DNA from 3 places in the Streptomyces sp. NPDC091282 genome. Region 3 is predicted to be linked to each of the others. Evidence: riboswitches for the same ligand, from Rfam matches in the RefSeq annotation. Region 3 holds a riboswitch; each other region holds the start of a gene.
The links. A riboswitch is a leader RNA that binds a small molecule or an ion and turns the genes downstream of it on or off. The one in region 3 is predicted to bind ZMP and ZTP.
Positions count from the first base shown of each region.

Region 1: another riboswitch for ZMP and ZTP. It lies ahead of ACIQOE_RS34100 (bifunctional 5,10-methylenetetrahydrofolate dehydrogenase/5,10-methenyltetrahydrofolate cyclohydrolase); the one in region 3 lies ahead of ACIQOE_RS39300 (phosphoribosylaminoimidazolecarboxamide formyltransferase).
Region 2: another riboswitch for ZMP and ZTP. It lies ahead of ACIQOE_RS15745 (glycine hydroxymethyltransferase); the one in region 3 lies ahead of ACIQOE_RS39300 (phosphoribosylaminoimidazolecarboxamide formyltransferase).

Region 1 covers NZ_JBIVUX010000009.1:128,439-131,669, forward strand. Annotated here, with positions in the region: gene ACIQOE_RS34095 (CU044_5270 family protein) at 1-589, shown strand, start outside; gene ACIQOE_RS34100 (bifunctional 5,10-methylenetetrahydrofolate dehydrogenase/5,10-methenyltetrahydrofolate cyclohydrolase) at 590-1,438, opposite strand; ZMP/ZTP riboswitch at 1,465-1,547, opposite strand; gene ACIQOE_RS34105 (nuclear transport factor 2 family protein) at 1,720-2,085, opposite strand; gene ACIQOE_RS34110 (hypothetical protein) at 2,257-2,553, shown strand; gene ACIQOE_RS34115 (ABC transporter ATP-binding protein) at 2,607-3,231, opposite strand, start outside.
Region 2 covers NZ_JBIVUX010000003.1:412,584-415,814, forward strand. Annotated here, with positions in the region: gene ACIQOE_RS15735 (hypothetical protein) at 100-447, shown strand; gene ACIQOE_RS15740 (glutathionylspermidine synthase family protein) at 455-1,639, shown strand; ZMP/ZTP riboswitch at 1,703-1,792, shown strand; gene ACIQOE_RS15745 (glycine hydroxymethyltransferase) at 1,825-3,231, shown strand, end outside.
Region 3 covers NZ_JBIVUX010000013.1:139,684-142,914, forward strand. Annotated here, with positions in the region: gene ACIQOE_RS39290 (phosphocholine-specific phospholipase C) at 1-84, opposite strand, end outside; gene ACIQOE_RS39295 (EF-hand domain-containing protein) at 328-852, shown strand; gene ACIQOE_RS39300 (phosphoribosylaminoimidazolecarboxamide formyltransferase) at 884-2,038, opposite strand; ZMP/ZTP riboswitch at 2,069-2,157, opposite strand; gene ACIQOE_RS39305 (hypothetical protein) at 2,255-3,231, opposite strand, start outside.

The DNA of each region.
Region 1 (3,231 bases), on a different contig from region 3:
GCCGCCGGTCACGCTGCCCGAGGAACGGGTGGTGCGCTGGGCGGCGGACGGCACCCACACCGAGGTCGTCGTGGCCACCGACCCGGCCCGCCCCGGCCGCCCGGTCCTCACCGACGACGGCGACCGGACGCGGCCGGTCGAGGACGGCCACGTGCTCAGCCGCCGCACCTTCCCGCCGATGTGGGGCGACGCCCCGCCGTACGGCACACCGCCGCACGACCCGGCGAGGCTGCGCACCTACCTGACCGAGCTGGCCGGCGGCGGCACCCGCACCCTCACCACGCCGGAGCTCCTGGACGCCACCCGGGAACTGCTGGACAACTGGACGCTCGGCGCGCGGGAGACGGCCGCCCTGGCCGCGCTCCTCGCCGAGGCCCCCGGACTGCGGCCGGCCGGCCGGGTCACCGACCGGCTCGGCCGGACCGGGCAGGCGTACGTCCTCGACGCGGCCCCGGGCGGGCGGCGGATGCTGATCCTGGACCCGGCCACCGGCACCGTCCTCGGCCTGGAGACCACGTTCACCCGCGACGACCCCGAGTACGGCGTGCGGGCCGGTGACGTCATGGACTACAGCGCCTGGATGCGCTGATCACGCCCCCAGCTGCCGGGCGGCGGCCTCGACGGTCTGCTCCAGCAGCACGGCGATGGTCATCGGACCGACCCCGCCCGGCACCGGAGTGATCAGCGAGGCCCGCTCGACGGCGGAGTCGAAGTCGACGTCGCCGACGTTGCCCTCGTTGTAGCCGGCGTCGAGCACCACCGCCCCCGGCTTGATGTCCTGGCCCCGGACCAGCCGCGGGCGGCCGACCGCGGCGACCACGATGTCCGCCTCCCGCACGGCGGCCGGCAGATCACGGGTACGGGAGTGGCAGTAGGTGACGGTGGCGTCGCGGGCGAGCAGCAGCATGCCGGCCGGCTTGCCGAGGATCGCGCTGCGGCCCACCACCACCGCGCGCTTGCCGGCCGGGTCGACGTCGTACGCGTCCAGGAGGCGCAGGATGCCTCCCGGCGTGCAGGAGACGAAGCCCGGCAGCCCGAAGCTCATCGTCGCGAACGACGCGAAGGTGACGCCGTCCACGTCCTTCTCCGGCGCGATCGCCTCGAACGCGGCCCGCTCGTCGATGTGTTCGCCGACCGGGTGCTGGAGCAGGATGCCGTGCACCGCCGGATCGGCCGACAACTCCCGCAGGACGGCGACGAGTTCCTCGGTGGTCGTGGCGGCGGGCAGCGCCACGTGCCGGGAGGCGATACCGGCCTTGCGGCTGCGGTTCTGCTTCATCCGCACATAGGTGACGGAGGCCGGGTCCTCGCCGACCAGCACGGTGGCCAGGCACGGCGTGACGCCGGTGCGCGCGGTGAGGGCGGCGGCGCGCTCCGCGGTCTCCTCGACGATCCGGCGGGCGACGGCGGTTCCGTCCATGAGTCGGGCATGGGTCATGCGGCACACTCCTGAGCTGATTCGACCTTGATCGCCCAGGCGCACGGCATCGACAGTGCGGGCCGCTCCACGGTGGTGCTCCACCTCAGCGCCAGTCACGGCCCGAGCCCAGGGTAACCGAGGCGCTCAGCGACTCCCGCGGCGATGCGCCGCCCGCAGCAGCGCTCGGAGCAGCACGGCGGAGGTGCGAGGACGGGCCCGACGCCGCTGTCCCAGCCCGGCCCGCGCCGAGAAGGTCCAGGTCAGCCGAGCGCTGACCTGGGCCCTTGCGGCCCTGGCGGCTACTCGTCCCATGCCTGGACGATGATCTGTTCGGCGATCTTCCCGTCGCGCAGCGTGATCATCGACTCGGCGAGCACCCGGACGCCGTCCGCGTACTCGCAGGACTCGCTGTAGGCGGCCCGGTCGCCCTGGACGACGCACTGGTCCAGGGTGTGCGTCATGTCCCGGCTGTAGACGTCGTCCAGCAGCGCGGCGATGTCCCCGCGGCCGTGCAGGACCCTGGGGTGGCTCGGCTGCGCGGTGCGGTCGACGATGCGGATCTCGGCGTCGTCCGCGTAGAGCGCCAGCAGACTGTTGCCCGTGTTGCCCTCGATGGCCCGGCGCAGCGTCTCGGTGTCGAACGTGGAGCCCGGCGCGGTGCCCATGGTGACCTCCAGCGGGAGCCCGCGGCCGATGCGGAGCGGGCCGCGGCAGCCCCGTCTTCGAGCCTCCTCCGCCCCGCCCGGCTCGGCAAGCGCAGGCCGCACGCTCCGCCTGACGGGTGAGCGGGAGTGCCCGCCCGTGTCCGGGCGGGCACTCCGGCCGTTGCTGGAGACATGATCTCAACACGACGTATCGTCGCCGCCGTCGGCCTTGCCGTCGGGGTCACCGGCCTCGCCGCGCCGCTGGCGAACGCGGCCGACGCGAGCGCACACGACCCCGGGAAGCTCACCGCGCTCGGCGTGCTCGACTCGGTCTCGCGCATCGGCATCCCGGCGGAGCACCAGGACGAGATCCCCAAGGTCTCGGAGCAGCTGCAGGGACTGAACGGGCTCCAGAAGCTGGGCGAACTGCACCAGCTCACCGACCTGGCCGCGCCCGCCATGGGACTGCTGCCGGGCATCGAGGCCTGACCCCGGCCGCACCCGAGGGCCGTCCCCGCCGCGGGGACGGCCCTTCGCCGTGCTCAGTGCCCGGCGGCCAGGAACTGGGTCGCCGCCAGCTCCGCGTACAGCGGATCCCCGGCCACCAGCTCCCGGTGCGTGCCCACCGCGCGGACCCGGCCCGCGTCCATCACCACGATCCGGTCGGCCGTCGTCACCGTCGACAGCCGGTGCGCGACCACCAGCACCGTGGTCGACCGCGCCACGTCGGCGACGGTGTCCCGCAGGGCCGCCTCGTTCACCGCGTCCAGCTGCGAGGTGGCCTCGTCGAGGAGCAGCAGCCGGGGCCGGCGCAGCAACGCCCGCGCGATCGCGACCCGTTGCCGCTCCCCGCCCGACAACTTGGTCCCGCGGTGCCCCACCAGCGTCTCCAGACCCTGCGGCAGCCGCTCCACCAGGCCGTCCAGCCGGGTCGTCTTCAGCACCCGCGTCACCGTGCCCTCGTCCGCCTCCGGGTTGCCGAGGAGCAGGTTGTCCCGCAACGACCCCGACAGCACCGGCGCGTCCTGCTCGACGTAGCCGATGGCCGAACGCAGCCGGGGCAGCTCCCAGTCGGCGAGCGGGCGGCCGTCGAGGGTGATCGTGCCGGACTCCGGGTCGTAGAACCGCTCGATCAGCGAGAAGACGGTGGTCTTGCCCGCGCCGGAC
Region 2 (3,231 bases), on a different contig from region 3:
AGCGGGGGGTGCGGCGACCGGGCGGCCGGCGGCGCGGGGGCCGTCGGGCCGCTCGTCTAAGCTGGCGCCGGACATCGGGCCGACGGGGGAGAGACGAACATGGCCGACGCACGCGGACAGCTCCGCTCGGGCACGGTGGTCCTCGGCGGAATGGGCCTGCTGGCCGCCGCCCTCACCGCCTGCTCCTCCGAGCCCGACAAGCGCTGCGTCGACCGCGACAGCTACACCGCGGCCAGGGGCTACCGGGTCGTCTCCGACCAGAACTGCCGCTCCGCGAAGTCCTCGGCCGACGGCGCCTACTACTACGGCGGCAAGAAGAAGAGCGGCTGGGTCAGCGGCGGCTCGTTCACCGTGCCGGCCAAGGGGTCGGGCGGCTCGTCCGGCGGCCACGGCGTCCACCGCGGCGGCTTCGGTCACGGCGGCGGTCACGGCGGCTCGGGCGGCTGATCCCGCGATGGAGCGCCGTACCGTCGAACCCCGCCCCGGCTGGCAGCGGACCGTCGAGAGCCAGGGGGTGATCTACCCCCTCACCCGCCGTCCCGACGGGACCCTGCACCCCTACTGGGACGAGAGCGCGTACTACGCCTTCACCCTGGAGGAGGTGGAGGCGCTGGAGGACGTGGTCGGCGAACTGCACGCCATGTGTCTGGCGGCGGCCGGGCACATCGTGGCGCAGGATCGTTTCGCCGAACTGGGCCTCACCGATCCCCGGATACGCGCCGCCGTCACCGAGTCCTGGCACCGCCGCGCCGAACTCCCCTCCCTCTACGGCCGTTTCGACCTCCGCCACGACGGCTGCGGCCCGCCGAAGCTCCTGGAGTACAACGCCGACACCCCCACCTCCCTGGTGGAGGCCGCCTCGGCCCAGTGGTTCTGGATGGAGGACCGCTTCCCCGGCGCCGACCAGTGGAACAGCCTCCACGAACGCCTCGTCGCAGCCTGGCGGCGGCAGGCCCGGCTGCTCCCGCCCGGCGCGCCCCTGCACTTCGCCCACTCCGCCGCCGACGAACTCGGCGAGGACCTCATGACGGTCGCCTACCTGAAGGAGACCGCCGAGCAGGCGGGCCTGGACACCGAGTGGATCTCCATGGAGGAGATCGGCTGGGACACCCTGTCCGGGCGCTTCGTGGACAACGGTCTCCGGTTCATCCGCAGCTGCTTCAAGCTCTACCCCTGGGAATGGCTCACCACGGACGCCTTCGCCGGCCACGTCCTGGACACCCTGGACAACGGCGGCGGCACCGGAACCACGATGTGGATCGAACCGGCCTGGAAGATGCTTCTGAGCAACAAGGCCCTGCTGGCGATCCTCTGGGAGCTGTACCCGGGGCACCCGAACCTGCTGCCGGCCTACGTCGACGGCCCGCGGGAGCTGGCGGCCGGCCAGGGCTACGTCAGCAAGCCGCTGCTGGGCCGGGAGGGCGACGGCGTGCGGGTGCATCCGCCGGGCGAGGCCCCCGTCGTACGCCAAGAGGCCTGCTGCTACCAGGAGTTGGCTCCCCTGCCGGCCTTCGACGGCAACCACGTGGTGCTGGGCGCGTGGGTGGTGGGGGAGGAGGCGGCGGGCCTGGGCATCCGCGAGTCCCGGGGCCTGGTCACGGACGACCAGGCCCGCTTCCTGCCCCACGTGATCCTCTGACGGGCAGGGCCGCCCGACTGGTGGACGTCCAGCCCCCCGGGACGGGCCCGCCGGGTAGTGTGACCAGCGGGCCGTGACTGGCGCGCTGGGATGGGACCGACCATCGGGGAGCGGCCCGCGACTGACCGAGTGCCGTGCGCCTGGGCCGAACCGTGAGTGCCGAACGACATGTCCGGAGGTCCCGAATGACTGACAAGTCCGCGCCCCTGTCCACCGAGTCCACCGCGTTCCGATCCGCCCTCGACGTGATCCGCGCGGTCGAGCCGCGCGTCGCCGACGCCATCGGCCAGGAGGTCCACGACCAGCGCGAGATGCTCAAGCTGATCGCCTCGGAGAACTACGCCTCCCCGGCGACCCTGCTCGCGATGGGCAACTGGTTCAGCGACAAGTACGCGGAGGGCACCGTCGGCCGCCGCTTCTACGCCGGCTGCCGCAACGTCGACACCGTCGAGGCGCTTGCCGCCGAGCACGCCCGCGAGCTGTTCGGCGCCCGGCACGCCTACGTCCAGCCGCACTCCGGCATCGACGCCAACCTGGTCGCCTTCTGGGCCGTCCTCGCCGACCGCGTCGAGGCGCCGTTCCTCCAGAGGACCGGCGTCCGCCAGATCAACGACCTGACCGAGGCCGACTGGGCCGAGCTGCGGCAGGCCTTCGGCAACCAGCGGATGCTCGGCATGTCCCTGGACGCGGGCGGCCACCTCACCCACGGCTTCCGCCCCAACATCTCCGGCAAGATGTTCGACCAGCGGTCCTACGGCACCGACCCGGCGACCGGCCTGATCGACTACGACGCGCTGCGCGCCCAGGCCCGTGACTTCAAGCCGCTGATCCTGGTGGCCGGCTACTCCGCCTACCCGCGGCTGGTGAACTTCCGGATCATGCGGGAGATCGCCGACGAGGTCGGCGCGACCCTCATGGTCGACATGGCGCACTTCGCGGGCCTGGTCGCCGGCAAGGTCCTGACCGGCGACTTCGACCCGGTCCCGCACGCCCAGATCGTCACCACGACCACCCACAAGTCGCTGCGCGGCCCGCGCGGCGGCATGGTCCTGTGCGACGACTCGCTCAAGGACCAGGTCGACCGGGGCTGCCCGATGGTCCTCGGCGGCCCGCTCCCGCACGTCATGGCCGCCAAGGCCGTCGCCCTGGCCGAGGCCCGGCAGCCCTCCTTCCAGGACTACGCCCGGCGGATCGTGGACAACTCCCGCGCGCTGGCCGACGGCCTGATGCGCCGCGGCGCCACGCTGGTGACCGGCGGCACGGACAACCACCTCAACCTGATCGACGTCGAGTCGTCGTACGGCCTCACCGGCCGGCAGGCCGAGACGGCGCTGCTCGACTCCGGCATCGTCACCAACCGCAACGCGATCCCGGCCGACCCGAACGGCGCCTGGTACACCTCCGGCATCCGCATCGGCACGCCCGCGCTCACCACCCGCGGCCTCGGCACCGCCGAGATGGACGAGGTCGCGGGCCTGATCGACCGCGTGCTGACCGCCGCCGAGCCGGGCACGACGAAGTCCGGCGCCCCGTCCAAGGCCTCCCACGTCCTGGACGAGAAGGTCTCGGCGGAGATCGCTCAGCGGGCGACG
Region 3 (3,231 bases):
TCGCGCGATGCTCTCGTTCAGGATCGTGGTGGCGGCGGTGCCGCCGGCGATCTGAAGAAACCTACGGCGGTTGAGTTCTGCCATGGCGTGACGACCTCTGTGGGTGGAGGGGAGTCGAGGGGCGTGCCAAGGACAGCGGTCTCCGCGTACGGGAGGGAGATTGCCGTCCGACGGCCGGCCGTACAGCCGGAGAAGGGAAGGTTACCCTCCGACGGACTGCGCCCCTTCGGGTGATCGCCGCTGGTGCCGCCGCGGCTCTCCGGTCGTCGCCGCCTACCTTTCCTGGTGATCATCCAGGAAGCCGGGCCGCACGGAAGGACGACCACCATGGGCGCGTATCAGACCAGGGCTTTCCGCCTGTTCGATCTCATCGACACCAGCAAGAACGGTTACATCGACTACGAGGACCTGCCGCGTGCCGCCGGCGATCCGGGCAGCGCGGAGGACCAGCGGGCCCGTATCGTCCGGACGTTCATCGCGGGCGTCGCGAAGGCCGCCGACTCCAACATGGACACCCGGGTGACCAGGACCGAGATGATCTCCTGCGTGGAGAAGACGATGGTCGGGAAGTCGGTCTCCGGTCTCCCCGGCTACGTCCGCGAGGTGACGGCCGGAGTCTTCGCGCTGATGGACGCGGACGGAAACGGCAAGATCGGCAAGAGCGAGTTCGAGAAGTACCTCAAGTCCCGGAACGTCACCGATCCTGCCGCCACGGCCGAGTTCGCGCGCCTCGACCGCGACAGCGACGGGTCCCTCACCCCTGAGGACCTCGACCACGCCATGCACCGGTTCTTCACCGCCCCGGAGAACGACGTGCCCGAGCACTGGATCCTCGCCGCCTTCTCCGCCTGACGCCCCGGGATCCTGCCCGCGGAGGCGGCCGTCAGTGGTGGAACAGCCTGAGGCCGGTGCGGGCCAGCGTGATCCCGTGCTGTCGGCAGGCTTGCCCGACCTCGTCGGACCTGATGGATCCGCCCGGCTCCGCGATGTACCGAACACCGTGCCGCCGGGCGTGATCGACGTTGTCACGGAACGGCAGGGCGCCGTCGGAGGCGAAGGCCACCCGGTCGAGCCGCCGCATCCATCGAGCGCGTTCGTCCGCGGTGAACTCCCCCGCTGGAGCGGCCAGCGCCTCCGCCAACCGCCCTTCCTCGTCCGGCGTGAGGTCGCCCTCGATGAAGCGGATCCGCCAGTTGATGCGGTCCTGGCGCCGGATGCCGGGGCGGAAGGACAGCGCGCGGACTTTCGGGTGACGGCGCAGCCACCAGGCGTCGGCCTTGGCACCGGCCAGACGGGTGCAGTCGACCCGGGACTGCTGACCGGCACCGATGCCCAGCGTCACGCCGTCCCGCACGTAGCACACGGAGTTGGACTGGGTGTAGCGGAGCACCGCCAGCCCCAGCACCAGGTCGGCCGCAGCCTCGGCGGGGAGCATGTCGCCACCGTGGCCCAGCAGTTCGGCGGACAGCTCGACGTCGTCGCGCCGTTGTGTCAGGCGCAGTCCGAAGACCTCCCGCGTCTCCTCGCCCGGCGGCACGAAGCTGTCGTCCGCCTCCATGATCAGGAAACGGCCGTTCTTCTTCTTGCTGAGCCGCTCGACGGCGCCCGGCTCGTATCCGGGAGCGATGATGCCGTCGCAGACCATGCCGGTCAGCAGTTCGGCGAGTTCGGCATCGACGGGGTGTGAGACGGCGGCGAAGTCACCGTAGGAGGATCTGGGATCGGCGTCCCGCGCCCGCAGGTAGGCACCGGCCAGCGCGCCGACTTCGTGCCCGGCGACCCCGTGGAGTTCCGCGGCGACTTCGTCGACGGCCCCGGAGACTGCCGCGCCGGCCGGCGAGACGTGCTTGAAGGAAGCAGCCGCCGGCCTGCCCAGTGCCCGGCCGGCCTCACGCACGAGCTGCCACGAGTTCAGGGCGTCCAGCATGTTGATGAACGACGGCTCTCCGTGCAGCAGCCGAACCGGCCACCTGCCCGGGGTCACAGGGCCGGTATACGCAGGCTCCTGTTGCGGGTTGAGTCCGTAGCGCAGTTCCACGTCTTGGCCTTCTCAGCGGGACATCGCTGACGGAGACGCCCAGGCGGTCGACGCTCACATCGGATCAGGCACGGCCGCTCCCCGGTGGTTGTCCACCTGCGCCAGTCGCGGCCCAGGACAACTCTAGCGGCGGGCGGCCCGCCTGACATTCCGTTCATAAGTTGTCGTTGCGCGGCCGATCCTCTGCGGCCGCGCAGCCGGTTGACGTCTGGGGGTTCAGCTTGACGATCTTCCACTCCAGGAATCGTCGAGTGCCCTTCCAGGGGTGCGCACCATGAGCATCTCGTCGATGCAACTGCGCAGCCCGGCGTCGGAGGGATCGACCCAGGTGAGCCATGGCACCGGCTGGAGCAGGTCGTCGTATCGACGGATGCCGGGGTCGGTGAGGAGGGTGCGAAGTTCGTCGGGGGCCGGGTCGGTGACCAGGCAGAGCCAGGCCAACCCGGCGCCGATACGGACCTCGGGCGGCCGCCCGGGATGCGACCACAGGTCATGCGCCCACGTGTGAGCGAGCTCATCCCGGTGTTCACGGGCGAGTTGGGCGATCGCCAGGATCAGGCTCACCCGGACCACCGCGTCGTCTTCCCGCGCCAGTCCGGACTGCAGAGCCGAGGAGACACGTGAGTGCTCGCCGGTCGCGGCCGCCAGGACGTAGGCCGTCACGAAGCGGACCTCGGGGTCGGGGTCCGAGAGAAGGGGGAGCAGAAGGTGCAGGTCGTCCGTGACGGCCTGACGGGCTGCCTGGATCGTCCAGTCCACGGGGCACATCGTGCTGCCCTCGACCACCGACGGGTCCTCGGCGACCTGGAGCAGGCCTTCCCGCGAGCCGTCGCCCATGTGCTGACACCGGCCTGTCTCCGCGACCAGGCGAAGAGTTCGGGCACGGAGTCCTCGGTGTCCGCTCGTCGCGATCCGGAGCAGGAACGGCACCGCCAGTGCTCCCACCGCGGTCGTGCCGCCCTGGTGGTGAAGACATGTCCAGAGCCGCGACAACGCCCTGTCCGCCGTCTCGGCGTCGTCGGAGGCGAGCGTGGTGAGGAGTCCGGGGATCTCCTCGCCGGGGCCGTAGAAGTGCGGGAACCGCCGCCAAGGCACCTCGTCGTACCTCAACCCGTCCTTGACCTGCCGTGAGATCGCACCCACGGCCGTCCGCACGTCGCAGTCCGCTCCGACCCACCGGTCGGGCCAGCCGG